One region of the Paenibacillus sp. Y301 genome, then DNA from elsewhere that is predicted to be linked to it. Evidence: predicted binding sites of a transcription regulator. Region 1 holds the regulator's gene; the other holds the start of a gene.
The links. Region 1 encodes Rex, which represses fermentation and respiration genes when NADH is low (regulators of the CRP and FNR family bind a similar motif). Its sites were predicted from a motif close to TTGTGAAATATTTCACAA; they were not measured.
Positions count from the first base shown of each region.

Region 1 (7,759 bases):
AAGAAGTACATGCAACGATTCGCTAATAATTAGGTAAGAGTTCTCAACATATTATGTAATGTATGGGATGGCGCATGAAAAGGACCACTTCAACAAAAAATGAAAGCAGGAAGACGCACTGATTTCATTATGGTTAAGGGTGGGATGCAGGCCATGTTTCAACATGTATTCGCTGAAATGAACCACATGTTAGGGGAAATTGTCAAGCATTACCCAACCGCGCAAGAGTCCCAAAAGCAGCTATTGATTCAAAGATGGAATATGCTTAAGGCCATGAGCGATGGGATAATTGAGGAGTGGTTAGCCTTTGAAGACAAAATGAGTACGTTCCGAGAACATACGGTGCTTCCACCTGTATTTCCTTTAGGGGACACCCCTGAGATGGGAATGGATTCTTTTGTTAGAGGACAGGGTTATTATAAGTTACTGATGTATCGTCAATCTATACAGCAATTTTCTCAGATCGTCTACGATTATCCAGACAGTTTACTTGCTCGGATGTATATTGCGATGGCTCACCTTCATTTGGAGGAAACGACAGAAGCTTTAGAACATTTCCAATGGATTCTTCCACTGGCGGAGCATAAGAAGTTGAAAGCTATGATCTACAATGCATTAGGCTGTATTCAAGCTAAACTTGCGGATACGGGGAAAGCCCAGGAATATTTCACATTAGCCTTACAAAATGATCCGAGCTTACCTGATCCACTTATTAATCTGCAAGTTTGCAATCAAAATCGCGGTCAACTCCAGTATGGAAGTCAGCTCATTTCATTAATTTAGTATTGACTCAAATTAAGGCGATGCCCGTACTTGCGAAAGCGACGGAGTATCGCCTTTTCTTCCGTCCTTTAAAAATGATGGCTTAGCTGGGTCTACTTGATGAATAAATTCTGATCTTCTGTTATGCTGTTAGAGAGACTGGATTGAAGGGAATATTTAAACATGAAATTTGCCGTACTGGACTTTGAAACAACAGGCAACCAGTCCGCCGATGAAATTATTCAAGTTGGACTTGCCATAATCGAAGAAGATCAATCGATATCCCGTGTTTACGGGTCTTATGTTAATCCAGGGATTCCAATCCCGCCATTTATTTCTAATTTAACAGGTATAACCAATAGTGATGTTGAGAACGCTCCTTCTTTAGAAGAGATGATGATGGAGTTAGTTCCCATGCTTGATGATGTGGTATTAGTCGGGCATAATGTTTCGTTTGATTTTAATTTTTTGCAAAATGCACTTGATCGATGTGGTTATTTACCATACAACGGTCGTATACTGGACACGATAGATTTCCTGAAAATCTGTTTCCCATCGTTAACCACTTACCAATTAGGTCTGGTATCTACACAATTTGGTATTCAGCACGATCGACCCCATCAGGCCGACAGTGATGCATTAGCAACAGCGCATGTATTATTGAAATGTCTGGATGAATTGATTAGTTTACCATTGATTACACTTCAAAGGTTGAGTGAGTTATTTGGTGATGAGGATAGTGATTTAGCTTGGTATTTCGATGGTCTATGTCGTGAGAAGGAAAGTGAACCCGCACAGGACCTTGAGAGTCATACCTTTTACCGACAATTGGCTCTAGCCGTAGAAGATTGGATCGATATCTCAACACCGCGTAATGATGCAGATGATAATCCTCTGAAATCCATGGATTTCCCGCGATTCCTTGAGAATATTGAAGAACGGCTTCGAGAAATTATGCCACAATATGAGCCGCGTGAATCACAGAGCATGATGTTTGGTGAAGTGATGAATGCACTTGCGAATGATAAGCATCTTCTAATTGAAGCAGGGACGGGCACTGGGAAATCGTTAGGATACTTAATTCCTGCCATTTATCAGAGTGTGAAAAATGAGCAGAAAGTCATGGTAAGTACACACACCATTAACCTTCAGGAACAATTAAGGGAACGAGATATTCCATTACTGACTCAGGTCGTTCCCTTTCCATTTAAAGCGGCTATTTTCAAAGGGAGACAGCATTATTTGTGTTTGAGAAAATTTGAACATAAAATAAACAAGAGAGACTTCGCTAATCCTAAAGAAGATGTAATCTTAGCCGCACAGATGATTGTATGGTTAGCACAGACGGAGAACGGTGATGATGAAGAACTGAATCTTGGAGGGCGTGGCGGAGATTTCTGGGAAACCGTCTCTAGTGACTCTGATTCATGTCTTGGCCGTGCCTGCCCTTGGTTCCGTAAATGTTATTATCATCGTGCTAAGCATGAAGCGGGAATTGCTGATGTGGTTATTACGAACCACTCTAAGTTATTTACGGATGTTAAAGCTGGACATCAATTATTACCTGCTTATGAGCACTTAGTTATTGATGAAGCACATCATTTAGAAGACGTGGCAGGTAAGCATTTAGGTCTTCATATGAAATATTTCACCGTCGTCCATACACTTACAAGACTGTATAAAGATAATCGTAATGGACAATTTCCAGCGTTAATTCAACAACTTCGTTCTTCACATGATGAAAAGGCTTCGGATTGGATAACTTCAATCGATATATTGAGTGGCGAATTAATTGAAGTGAAGGAGCACTGGGACCGACTGAATGATATGTTGTTTGCTCTTCTTCCCGAGCGAAGTGATGCAGCACCTGGTGAGACTGGACAATTCGTGCTTCGATTGCAACCTACAAAGAAACCAAAGGATTGGGAACTCTTGTCTGCAATTGAGAATCAAATATACGTAACGCTTGGAGAGGTCATTCGTAAATCGGAGAGAATGTTGAACGACATTAAAGAACTAGACGATTTCAACTCAGATAGTCTGATAACGGACATAAGCGGTCTGATTAAGGATTTATCGAGTGAACGCGAAGATCTTCACATGTTCATGGCGCTTAACGATTTAGGCAATGTTTACTGGATGGAGGCTAATGGACATTTTCGTAGCAAATCTCTACAATTGTATGCCGTGCCTGTCGATGTAAGCAAGCAGTTGAAGGAAGTGTTCTTCGATAAAAAGAAGAGTATTATTCTAACTTCAGCAACGTTATCTATCGAGAAATCCTTTCAGTATATGATTGAAAATCTAGGCTTACAAGAAGCATCAGATCAAGGTCGACTTGTAACAGTTCAGCTACCTTCGCCTTTTCGATATCGTGATCAGGCATTGCTCGTGATTCCACGTGACTTTCCAAGTGTTAAGGGAAGTGTAGGAGATGCTCTTTTTGTAGAGACGCTGGTGAAGTCGTTAGCTGACACAGCTATAGCTACGCATGGACGTATGTTAGTGTTATTCACATCCTATCGCATGCTTCGTCAAGTTTATGAACCATTACGTAATGAACTGTCCTCAAGTGATATAACGATACTCGGCCAAGGTGTTGATACTGGAAGTCGAAGCAAGTTGATTCGTCGTTTTCAAGACAGTAGTGCATCGGTACTGTTAGGAACAAGTAGCTTCTGGGAAGGTGTCGATATTCCCGGTGAAGCACTGACTTGTTTGGCCATTGTTCGACTACCATTTCAGCCACCGAACCATCCTTTGGTTGAAGCAAAGAGTGAACTTCTTAAGCAACAAAAGAAAAATCCATTCATGAAACTGTCGGTTCCGCAAGCGGTCATTCGGTTCAAACAAGGATTTGGTCGGTTAGTGCGTACTGCGAATGATAGGGGGATTGTAATCGTATATGATACGCGAGTAATCGAATCATATTACGGCAAACATTTCCTGTATTCATTACCTGGTCCTAAGATGGAGCATATGCCGACCAATCAAATGGTTCCACGGATTTCAGAGTGGTTAAGTGAAAGGGATCCTTCTTGAAGAAGGATCCTAAAGAGTTAATAATTAGGGGGAGCAAGAATGAAATCTGAAAAAATTTCAGAAGCTGTTGTACGCAGATTACCTGTATATCTGCGTTATCTTTCAGATCTTCAGAGACGTGAAGTAGCCACTGTCTCTTCACAGGAGTTAGGTCAAAAACTCGATTTGAATCCTGCACAAATTCGTAAAGATCTCGCTTATTTTGGAGACTTCGGACGTAAAGGTATAGGATATGACGTGGCCTATTTGATTGAGAAGATTGGTCATATCCTGAATCTCGATCAACAAATCAATGTGGTTCTAATAGGTGCAGGTAATCTTGGTCATGCTTTATCCAATTACAATGCTTATCTAAAGGAAAATTTAAAGATTATCGCTGTTTTTGATTCGTATGCTCCCAAGGTAGGTTCCGTTATTAATACGTTAAAGGTCCAACCTATGGAGGATCTAGTGGATACCATTAAGCAACAAAATATAAGAATAGGTATTATTACGGTTCCAGAAACAGAAGCACAGCATGTTGCAGATAAGTTAATAGAAGCTGGGATTAAGGCGATTTTGAATTTTGCACCTGTTGTGTTGAAAGCTCCAGCGGATGTTCGTATTCATGCAGCTGATTTCACAACGGATATGCTTAGTCTTGCTTATTATTTGGATAATGGAAAGGAAGAATCACATGACAGTGAACAATCAAACACAGAAATGGATCATTAAGAATGGTACGTTTGCTGTTCTGAATAATGAACAATCCGTTGTAAAGGGCTATATGCTTATTGAAGATGACCTTATAACGTATATTGGCGAGGACAAACCAGCTGATTCTGATCATATCCCCGTCGTTGATGGTACGCATCTTCTATTTTTACCTGGACTTGTGAATACACACGGGCATGCGGCGATGTCATTACTAAGAGGTTATGGTGATGATTTAGCTCTCCAAGTGTGGTTGCAGGAAAAAATGTGGCCAATGGAGGAGAAGTTTACCTCAAAAGATGTTTATTGGGGATCATCGCTCTCTGTATTGGAAATGTTAAAAGGTGGAACAACTACTTTTCTAGACATGTATGATCATATGGATCAAGTCGCTAAAGTAGTGCAAGAATCGGGTATTCGTGCGGTACTAACAAGAGGTGTTATTGGGTTCTGTTCAGAAGAAATGCAACAACATAAACTTCAAGAAGCGATTGCCTTTGCAAAAGATTGGAACGGTCAAGCAGAAGGACGTATTACTACGATGATGTCCCCGCACGCGCCTTACACATGTCCTCCATCCTTTTTTGAGAAGTTTGTACAGGCAGCGCATGATCTAGATCTTCCGATGCATACACACATGTCTGAGACGCTGAGTGAAGTGGCACAGAATGTGACTGATTATGGTCTTAGACCTGTTCAACATTTAGAGAAACTCGGCATGTTCACACGTCCATCTCTTGTCGCTCATGGTGTACATTTGACAGATGAAGAAATTGACATATTAGCTGCCCATCAAGTGGGCGTGTCACATAACCCAGGAAGCAACTTGAAGTTAGCAAGTGGTATTGCACGGGTCACAGATCTATTGAAGGCAGGCGTAACTGTATCCTTAGGAACAGATGGTCCAGCGAGCAATAACAATTTAGATATGTTTGAAGAAATGCGTCTAGCAGCGCTTATTCACAAAGGTATTTCAGGAGATCCAACAGCAATTCCTGCTGCTGAAGCACTTCGAATGGGTACTAGTTATGGAGCCAAATCTCTATTTCTAGAAAACATAGGTAGATTGGCACCAGGTATGAAAGCAGACTTTATCGCATTAAATACCGATCAGGCTCATTTCCTACCACATACAGACTTCATCTCACATTCCATTTACTCTGCAAGTAGTAAAGATGTAGAGCATGTGTGGGTTAACGGCAAACAAGTTGTAAAGAATGGGGCTTGTCTTACTATGGATGAAGAGCGGATTCATCGTGAAGCTCAGTCATCTTTTGAAGGCTTATTAAACCGCTAAGATGATAGGCTATTCCTGATGAAAGGAAGTTCAGGTTGAAGAAGAACAAGAAGAGATGGATTTTACTAGGAATTGCAATCTGTGTGGTTGTATTGTTTGGACTCTATCGTTATTACATATATGTTATGAAGGACCAATGGAGCCAGGAAGACATCGCTATTACAGCAGCAAAGAAACAAACCGAATTAGTGAAAGTCACAAAAACGGACAAATCGGTGTGGGATAATGTAGTCTGGGTCATCGAAGGTAAAAATAAGGATGATCAAGCTCTTATCGTGTGGGTTCCATTCACAGATGAGTACAACGTAGACGAAACATCTGGGTCTGTGCATAGCGAATTTATAAAGGATGGATTATCTGAAAGACAGATTACTGCTATTATTCAGAGTGATCTTCCAAACATTGATGAGATTCGTTTACAGCTCGGGTTGTTTCATGGGACCCCTGTGTGGCAACTCTTTTACAAAGAGAAAGATCATTACTACTATCGATTCTATAGATTCAGTGATGGAACACAATTAGGAGAACAATATACATTACCCAATCGATAAAAATGACGATTCACCAAATAAAAGCTGACGAAATTATTCTATAAAGAATGATTCTTTCGTCAGTTTTTTTTGAATATTCACATAGAATTTTAAATATATCCATAATTTTTCGACGAAATAGTATATTCAATGTGATATACTAATTTGTGTACTAGTGGTATACGTAATTGTATATCAATTCAATTAAATCATAAGTAATTAGACATCAATGGATATTGAAGGAGGCTGTTATATGAAGTTAAGAGTAATGCCAATTGCATTGACAGTTGTTATCGCAAGTTCGCTTTTGTTTGGCGGATGGTTTGTTCATAAACAAGTTACTCTTCAGAGTCCTCTACAAAAAATAGTGACAGATTATGACGGAGTGAATAATGCTCAATTAGATATTACCCGCGATGAGGTCGTAGTGAAACTAGATATTAAACCAGGAACTCGGTTACCAGGATTAGTTCATGAATTAATGACTGAAGGCAAATCTATCGTTGGTAAACGGTCACTTCAATTGGATGTTGTTGATCACTCGACGGAAACCATCGATGATTTCTGGGATCAGGCTATGTTCCCAGTGGCAGAGGCGATGGAGAATAAACGTTATACAGAGATTGTAGATAAATTGAAGGAAATGGAAAAAAGTTCGCCCGTGAAAGTGACAACTGAAATGGATGATACGAATGTATATATTAATTTAACTGAGGGAGAAGCAAGTAAATTCATCATTTTACCTCGTGATCCAGCAGTTCTGGGGGTGTGGAGTAATGCCTAAATTGTTGAAAGAAATAGTGATAGGTTTCGTACCCGTACTTCTTGTTTTTCTTGTATTTATCGGAGTGAATATTATTCCAATACTACTCGCAGTAGGAATTGTGGCAGGAGTTCTATTGTTGTCTAATGTTAAGGGTGGACTTGCTGTAGGTGCTGCAGGTGATCGTAAGCGTAAGAAAAAAGGACCAGATAAGCTCACTTTTAATGAAATTGGAGGTCAGGAACATCCCAAAGAGGAATTGATGGAAGCCCTCAACTTTCTTATTAGACATGAAGAAATTCAGAAATTTGGGATTCGTCCTCTGAAGGGAATTCTACTTACGGGACCTCCGGGAACAGGTAAGACCTTGCTTGCAAAAGCGGCTAGTCATTATACAGACTCCGTGTTTGTTGCAGCAGCAGGAAGTGAGTTTGTCGAAATGTATGTTGGTGTGGGTGCTGGAAGAATTCGTGATTTATTCCGTGATGCACGTAATCGTGCAACCAAGGAGAATAAGACCAGTGCCGTAATATTTATTGATGAGATCGATGTTATAGGAGGTAAGCGTGAGGGTGGACAACAGCGCGAGTATGACCAGACACTTAATCAATTATTAACAGAAATGGATGGCATATATAATTCCGACACTCCAAGAATACTTCTTATCGCAGC
Region 1 covers NZ_JCAIUL010000001.1:521,655-529,413, forward strand. Annotated here, with positions in the region: gene panD (aspartate 1-decarboxylase) at 1-26, shown strand, start outside; gene AC1D69_RS02605 (tetratricopeptide repeat protein) at 154-783, shown strand; gene dinG (ATP-dependent DNA helicase DinG) at 946-3,804, shown strand; gene AC1D69_RS02615 (redox-sensing transcriptional repressor Rex) at 3,844-4,518, shown strand; gene AC1D69_RS02620 (amidohydrolase) at 4,481-5,794, shown strand; gene AC1D69_RS02625 (cell wall elongation regulator TseB-like domain-containing protein) at 5,830-6,345, shown strand; gene AC1D69_RS02630 (hypothetical protein) at 6,578-7,108, shown strand; gene AC1D69_RS02635 (AAA family ATPase) at 7,101-7,759, shown strand, end outside.

Region 2 (7,759 bases), on a different contig from region 1:
AGATTGCCATGAAGCTAAGTCCAGTTCGTGAACGTCCAGTTCTAACTGAAATTGAAGTCGATAACAAAACCTATAAAGTTTATATCGAAACGGACAGTTCCACCTATAAGAGTATTAATGAGATCGCAGATGAGAAAATCATGTCTCCTCTGGGTATGGAAGTTGCCATTAAAGATGTAGCTAAGGTGGAAAGGGGAACTTCTCCAAACTCCATTACACGCACTGACGGTAAGATGGTCGTATCCGTTACAGCTAACATCGTGGCCACGAATGTTGGTGAAGCTTCTACAGACTTAGAAGCTAAAATCAACAAGATCGAGAAGCCGGATGGAATTGAAATTAAATTCGGTGGTACGACAGAACAAATTAACGATACGTTTACGCAACTAGGTCTTGCAATGGCTGCTGCAATTGCTGTTGTATACTTTGTACTCGTGGTTACCTTTGGTGGAGGCCTTGCACCGTTTGCAATCCTCTTCTCATTACCATTCACAATCATTGGTGCCCTTGTCGGACTACTGCTTGCGAAAGAAACACTGAACGTATCCTCATTAATGGGTGCATTGATGCTAATCGGGATCGTTGTAACCAATGCAATTGTCCTTATTCACCGCGTTATTCATAATGAACAGGAAGGTTTATCTACACGTGATGCATTGCTTGAAGCAGGTGCAACTCGCCTTCGTCCAATTCTAATGACCGCACTTGCTACCATTGGTGCATTGCTTCCACTGGTGACTGGACTAGAGGACAGTGCTGGGATCATTTCACGCGGTCTCGGAATTACCGTGATTGGCGGTCTGATCAGCTCCACATTACTAACACTAGTTATCGTACCGGTTGTGTATGAGTTTCTAATGAAATTTAGAAAATCGAAATTACAGGACTAAGTCAGTTGATTTCACAACTCTAGCATTATAAAAGGACATATCCCCTTTCCTTATGGAATGGAGGATATGTCCTTTTGGGTATGTAAACAATTCAGTGTGCTTCTGCTTTGGCAATATGCGATAATTCATGACAATTAGACAATTCATTTATTAGAAGGAGCCTTAACCTATGATTACTACGGTAACTTTAAATACAGCGTTAGATATTACGTATACCATCCCTCAGTTCCAGGTCAATCAGTTACATCACATGAGTGCATACCTAACCTTTCCTGGAGGCAAAGGCGTGAATGTTGCTCGTGTATTGAAGACCTTAGGCGAATCCGTTATAGCAACTGGTTACGTGGCAGGATTCCAAGGAGGAGCCCTGCTTGCAGGTCTGAAGGAAGAAGCCATCCCATCCGATTTCATCATGCTTCAGAATGGAGAATCCAGACGGGCCATCACCATTCTTGATCCCTCTCAAGGTACAAGTACCGAACTTGTAGAGGAGGGTCCTACCACTACAGAGACCGAGATCCAGGAGCTTCGCCTCAAGGTGGAATCATTAGCTAAAGACTCCGATTGGATGTTATTCTGCGGTAGCTTGCCCCTAGGTTGTCCAGCTTGGATCTATGCAGAGCTTACCGAAATTGCTCATCATCAAGGCGCAAAGGTAGGGTTAGATACTCGTGGAGATGCTCTACGAGAAGGACTTCTTGGTAAACCTGATCTAGTTAAGCCTAATGAGCATGAATTAGCAGATCTTGCAGGGATCCGATCCGACGATGATGAGGCAACGCTTAAGGCAATATCATCTTTAGTGGACGACAATACCCAGCTTGTAGTCGTATCCCAAGGTGAGCGTGGGGCCCTCGCATGCCACACTGGTAACCTCTACCGAATTCGCATTCCTCAAGTTGCGGCTATTAATCCTGTGGGTAGTGGAGACTCTATGATGGCAGGGCTTATAACTGCACTTCATAGAGGGCATGACATCATAGATGCCCTTAGGCTAGGCGCGGCTTGCGGAACAGTCAACACGTTACACAAAGCTGCGGGAAAAGTAACCTTAACGGAAATAGACACCATTCTTAAAGAGATTCAAATCATCCCCATCTAACAAGTTACCTAAACAAAAAAAGCCAACTCCTGACAACTCTTAAAGGGAATCAGCTCAAGGGCTATTATGAAAATAATAATCATTACTTATTAATCAAGAGTAGCTCGCCATGAACGTAACATTTCAATATCGTAGGGGAGAAACTCTTTTAAAACACACCCTATAGCTCTATACATAGGCGTTCTTGATTGGGTATATAACTCATCAGCTAAGCTTGGAATCCATTGTGTTAAATGTTGCTCTAAGAACTGAATCTGAGAGTCAATGAGCGCCTGTTGGAAAGTACGTAACCGTCTGTCATCTAACATACGATCAGCCAGAACAGCCATATATTCAAGCTCAATGGAGATATGATCATCTTGTTCAAGCTGTAATTTATTAAAGACAATACCTGATTGTGCATACATATTACGAATATCCGTTGTACAATCAACGCTATTCTTATTTAACTTACATCGATAATCGCTCTCACAAAGCGAAGGAAGAACCGGCCGAACACTATCGAATAGACGATGATATTCTTCTTTTTCCATTTCACAAATCTCTGTGTATTGTTCAGGCGTGATACTCGACATATAGTTCTTAAGAACTCTTCCGCCTGCTGTTAATATAGCTTCCTCTCTTATAACCATGTGTTGACGCCACTGAGCAATCATCGATAGGCTTGGTGGATTTCCTAGAAAATCAATAAGTAACTGGTACACCAAGCCCCTTCCTTGCTTCCAACGTATACATTCTTCTGAATCTCTAACCATTTCGAGAGACGTTACCATACGTTTATCCTCCTTTTATGTCATGTTATTAAGAAGAACCAAATGATTGGTCCGTAAAGATAGCGCTTTCTTGTATACAAGATTACATTAAAAATTAAATAATTCATGTGATGTAATTCATAAAGATAAGCAAAATACAAAACAATTTGTGTTAAAAATAAAAGTGTTTATGATTCTAATGAAAGCGCTTATTATAATGATGAGTACTATTACTCCTCTGTTGTCCTATGGGGTTCTTCTCTGGTATATTGTCATAACGAGGTCCACCAAGATAGTAGTAATATTTCCCTATATTGAACATGCTATGCAGATAACATATATGGAAATTTGCTGGTTTGAATCCCTTTTCAACACATGATAAAGTGAAATAGTTAGCGTGATTAGCCACACAGTAATGATCATTGGCGATTTACATTCAAGTCAGAGAGGAGTGTCGATATTGCGTGAATCTTTAAAGATCAATTCTTCTTTAACATCTCTTAAATTATTTAATTTCCTCATATATGGCACCATGGTCATTTTCACAAGTTTTTTTCAACTATACCTACAAGATGCAGGTATGCAGAAGTTTGAGATCGGAACTCTGATGGCTATTGGACCCTTCATCTCCTTATTTGCCAATCCGTTTTGGAGACACTGGAGTGACCGTTTACTCAATATGCGACGTATTCTCATCATCATGATGAGTGGAGCGCTAATCTTCGTACAGTTCGTCTTTCATGCCGATACATATGCAATGGTCTATTTCGTAATGATATGTTTCTTTTTCTTTCAAGCACCTATCTTTTCTCAAAGTAACAGTCTTATTATTGGCTATATTCAAGATACACCCTACAAATTTGGCTCCTTTCGCTTATGGGGCTCTATTGGTTGGGGGATTACAGCCATTGCTGCCGGGCAAGTTCTTGATTGGACAGGTATATCCAATGTATCGACATTACTTACGACTCTTCTGATCTTAACCATAGGAGCGGTCGTCATTCTCCCTCCTCTGAAACGTTCTTCTGAAACACCCATTTTGTATTTCAGAGGGTTTTCCGGTATTCTGACCAATCGATACTTCCTTACCTTTATTCTCATGGGTCTTCTGGTATCTATTCCTAACGCAATGAATAACACATTTATGTCATTGTATATAACGGAACTTGGAGGATCTAGAAGAATGATTGGGCTAGCCGTATTCCTCTCATCTTTCTTAGAAGTAGTCGTGTTCTCCTTGTTTAGTCGGTACATGAAACGTAAAATTTCATGGATGATGGGCTGTCTCGCCCTAGTGAGTCTGCTATTCGGTTTTCGTTGGCTTCTGATGGCTAATGCTACACTTCCACTGGAAGTCGCGGCTATTCAGGTATTACACTGCATTACCTTTGGAGGATTCTTCTACGTTGGGACCCAGCTAACGTCATTATTGTTACCTCGTCCATATCGTGCAACAGGCCAAGCCGTATACACACTTACCTGGAGTGGCCTCTCTGGCGTCATTGGTGCATTTATTGGGGGCTGGCTCTTCCAAAGCTTTGGTGCAGATTTGATGTATAGCACAGGGATGTTATTTTCCTTAATAGGGGCTGCTGGGTTTGGATGGATGTGGTATCTCATTCTTAAGCAGGGTTATAAACTTCCGCTCCCAAAAAGTGAAAAGGAGCCTGAAGTATATCTGGATGAATAAAATAAGGAGGGTGTCCCAAAAGTCATGAAAATGGCTAGGGACACCCTCTTTGTATTTACAATTTAAATGAACTTTTAAGTGACACGATCCGGTTAAATACTGGATGCCCCGGTGTAGAATATTTGGAGTCTACATTAAAATACCCGTGACGGAAAAATTGGAACTTATCCTGTGGAGCTACATCTTTCATCCCCGGTTCTATATATCCATGCAAAATCTCCAAGGAATTCGGATTGATCTGATCAAGGAACGTCTTCTCTTCTGCTCCTTCAACCTCTCCATCAGACTCTTCAGGCATAATAAGAGGCTCATACAGTCGGAATTCAGCCGGAACGGCTTGGCTTGCATCAATCCAATGGATTGTACCCTTCACTTTACGACCGGTAAAACCACTACCACTCTTCGTCTCAGGATCATAAGTACAATGAATCTCCACAACGTGACCTTCTTCATCCTTGATAACATCATTACATTTAATGAAATAAGCATTCTTCAAACGCACTTCATTACCAGGGAATAGTCGGAAATATTTATTTGGAGGATTCTCCATGAAATCATCTTGCTCAATATATATTTCACGAGAGAATGGCACTTGGCGAGTACCCATCTCTGGATTCTCAATATTATTCTCGACATCAAACCATTCATTCTGGCCCTCTGGATAATTGGTAATGACCACTTTAAGTGGATTCAATACCGCCATCGTACGAAGAGCCTTCAACTTCAGATCTTCACGGATAAAGTGCTCCAGCATTTGTCGATCTACGACACCTTGGCTCTTAGAAATACCCGTCTCATAGATGAAGTTCCGAATAGACTCTGGTGTATAACCCAGTCGACGAAGACCCGAGATTGTTGGCATACGTGGATCATCCCATCCATCAACATGCTTCTCATCAACAAGCAACTTCAATTTTCTCTTACTTGTTAACGTCTGGTCAAGATTTAGACGACCGAACTCATATTGGTGAGGAACATTCGGCATTTCGCATTCCGCTACCACCCAATCATAGAAAGGACGTTGATCTTCAAATTCTAATGAACATAACGAATGTGTTATACCCTCAATTGCATCCTCTATTGGATGAGCAAAGGCATACATAGGGTAGATACACCATTTATCGCCCGTATTATGATGATGCGTGTGAGATATACGATAAATAACAGGATCACGTAAGTTAATATTAGGAGAAGCCATGTCAATCTTCGCACGCAATACTTTAGCTCCATCGCTATATTTACCAGCACGCATAGCTTCAAACATCTCCAGGTTCTCTTCCACGCTGCGTTCACGATATGGACTGTTACTGCCTGGTTCCTTCAAAGTACCTCGAGTCTCACGAATCTGATCCGCACTGAGATCATCGATATAGGCTTGACCTTTCTTAATTAACAATACTGCCCGGTTATACATTTCATCGAAATAATCCGAAGCGAAACGAAGTTCTTCCCATTCGAATCCGAGCCACTTCACATCTTCTTGAATGGACTTCACATACTCTGTATCTTCCTTAATCGGGTTGGTATCATCGAATCGTAGATTCGTCTTCCCGCCGAATTCATCTGCTAAAGTAAAGTTAATCCAGATGGCTCTAGCATGTCCGATATGTAAATAACCGTTAGGTTCTGGTGGAAAACGTGTCACGATTTCCTTTACTTTACCGGAATTCAGATCTTCCGTAATGACATTCTTAATAAAATTGGAGGGAGTGCTTGGGTTCTCCATTGCAATCAACCTTTCATTCTTGAGATATCTGTCTCATCTTTTATATTAATATCATGTGAATTAATTTCATAAATCTAACTGCATTATGAAACTGATTCATGTATGTTTACTTTATTACTTCATACAAATATACCTGTAAAATGCGGATAGTTCAATAACATCACATTTCTTCCAACCACCCTTGGAACCTTTCTCTAATGACAGTTGCCAGAACATCCAATTCTACCATGCGTTGCAACGTCTCTGAATTAATATCTTTATGACCCTTCGCGAGCATCTGTAATATTTCGACTACCCTTACTTGTGCAGGATGGGACTCAAGCTTGCGAATTGTTGAAGTCGAGTTCATATACCCTGTCTGTAACACTCTGAAATAAAATCCACTGAAACCCGTCTCCAGAACTTGAGCAGGAAGATCGGCTGCCCCATGCTTCTGTGAAAGTTTGAAACAAGGATATCTAGGCTGACTCACTTGTAGAATGGCCTCCCCTATTTGAAAGACATCCCCAATACACACTTCGGTTTCCAACATCCCTGTGACCGTTAGATTCTCTCCGAATGCTGCGTAATCTAAAGACTTTCCAAGATGGGACTCCCAATAAGGATAGTGTTCGAAGGGATATACGCAGACCGCTTTGTCACATCCTCCATGATTCACTAAATCGGCCTGTCCATCCCCGTCTATGTAATCTTTCCCTATAAAGACATTACCTTGTATAGGATGTTTATAAATACCTGTCTCTAGCTCTTTTCCTTTATAATCCACTGATATAGGCTTCCCTACATTAAGTGATTTCAACTGTTGCTCCACTCTAGGAACCCCCTCTTCCTCTGATAACAACCTATTTATTTATAACATACCCCCCTCTCCATCCGATAACAAGCTATTTATGTATAACATCCCCCCGACTCAAAGCTGTGACTACCTGTAGAAACTTATGTTGCGTTGCCTTCGGACAGGGACTCATCTCCCCTCACCTCCATTAGTCAAATTCACTACCGAATGAGGTTGGCGCGGTAGAGGGTTATTAGTGTAATGGGACGAAATCAGGAATTCTAACCAGATTTCAGCGATGCTTACACTTATGCTATAATTTAATAAAGAACTTCTGTACTTTTACGAAAAATTGGATAAAGGGTGTATTGATCAACCATGTATGAGAATCAGAATGCTATGCACCACAAGCTGTTTATTATCGGCGCAGGTGCTGCAGGACTAATGGCTGCTGTTACTGCGCAGGATCAGGGTATCGATACTGCCATTCTGGAGAGCAACGACCGGATTGGAAAGAAGATATTAATGACAGGTGATGGCCGCTGTAACATTACGAATGAATCCACTGCGACGGGTACGGATGAAGCGGTCGTTCTATCACGCAAGTATCACAGCAATCAGACTGGATTTCCAATTACGGTACTGCAGCAATTTGGCATCCGTCAAACCATCGATTACTTCTCTATGCTTGGGCTTCCGCTTACAAGATTGAAGGATGGATTCATGTATCCAATGTCTCTGCAAGCTGCATCAGTGCTGGATATTTTTGAACTTGCGCTGGAGGAACGGAATGTTCCGGTATACCTCAAGAACAAAGTGTTGGA
Region 2 covers NZ_JCAIUL010000007.1:133,117-140,875, forward strand. Annotated here, with positions in the region: gene AC1D69_RS13950 (efflux RND transporter permease subunit) at 1-890, shown strand, start outside; gene AC1D69_RS13955 (1-phosphofructokinase family hexose kinase) at 1,060-1,992, shown strand; gene AC1D69_RS13960 (TorD/DmsD family molecular chaperone) at 2,082-2,765, opposite strand; gene AC1D69_RS13965 (MFS transporter) at 3,196-4,434, shown strand; gene AC1D69_RS13970 (glutamine--tRNA ligase/YqeY domain fusion protein) at 4,490-6,160, opposite strand; gene AC1D69_RS13975 (MOSC domain-containing protein) at 6,321-6,971, opposite strand; gene AC1D69_RS13980 (aminoacetone oxidase family FAD-binding enzyme) at 7,314-7,759, shown strand, end outside.
Region 2: a site for Rex is predicted at 2,871-2,888, ahead of AC1D69_RS13960 (TorD/DmsD family molecular chaperone). Genes of this name have one in related genera too.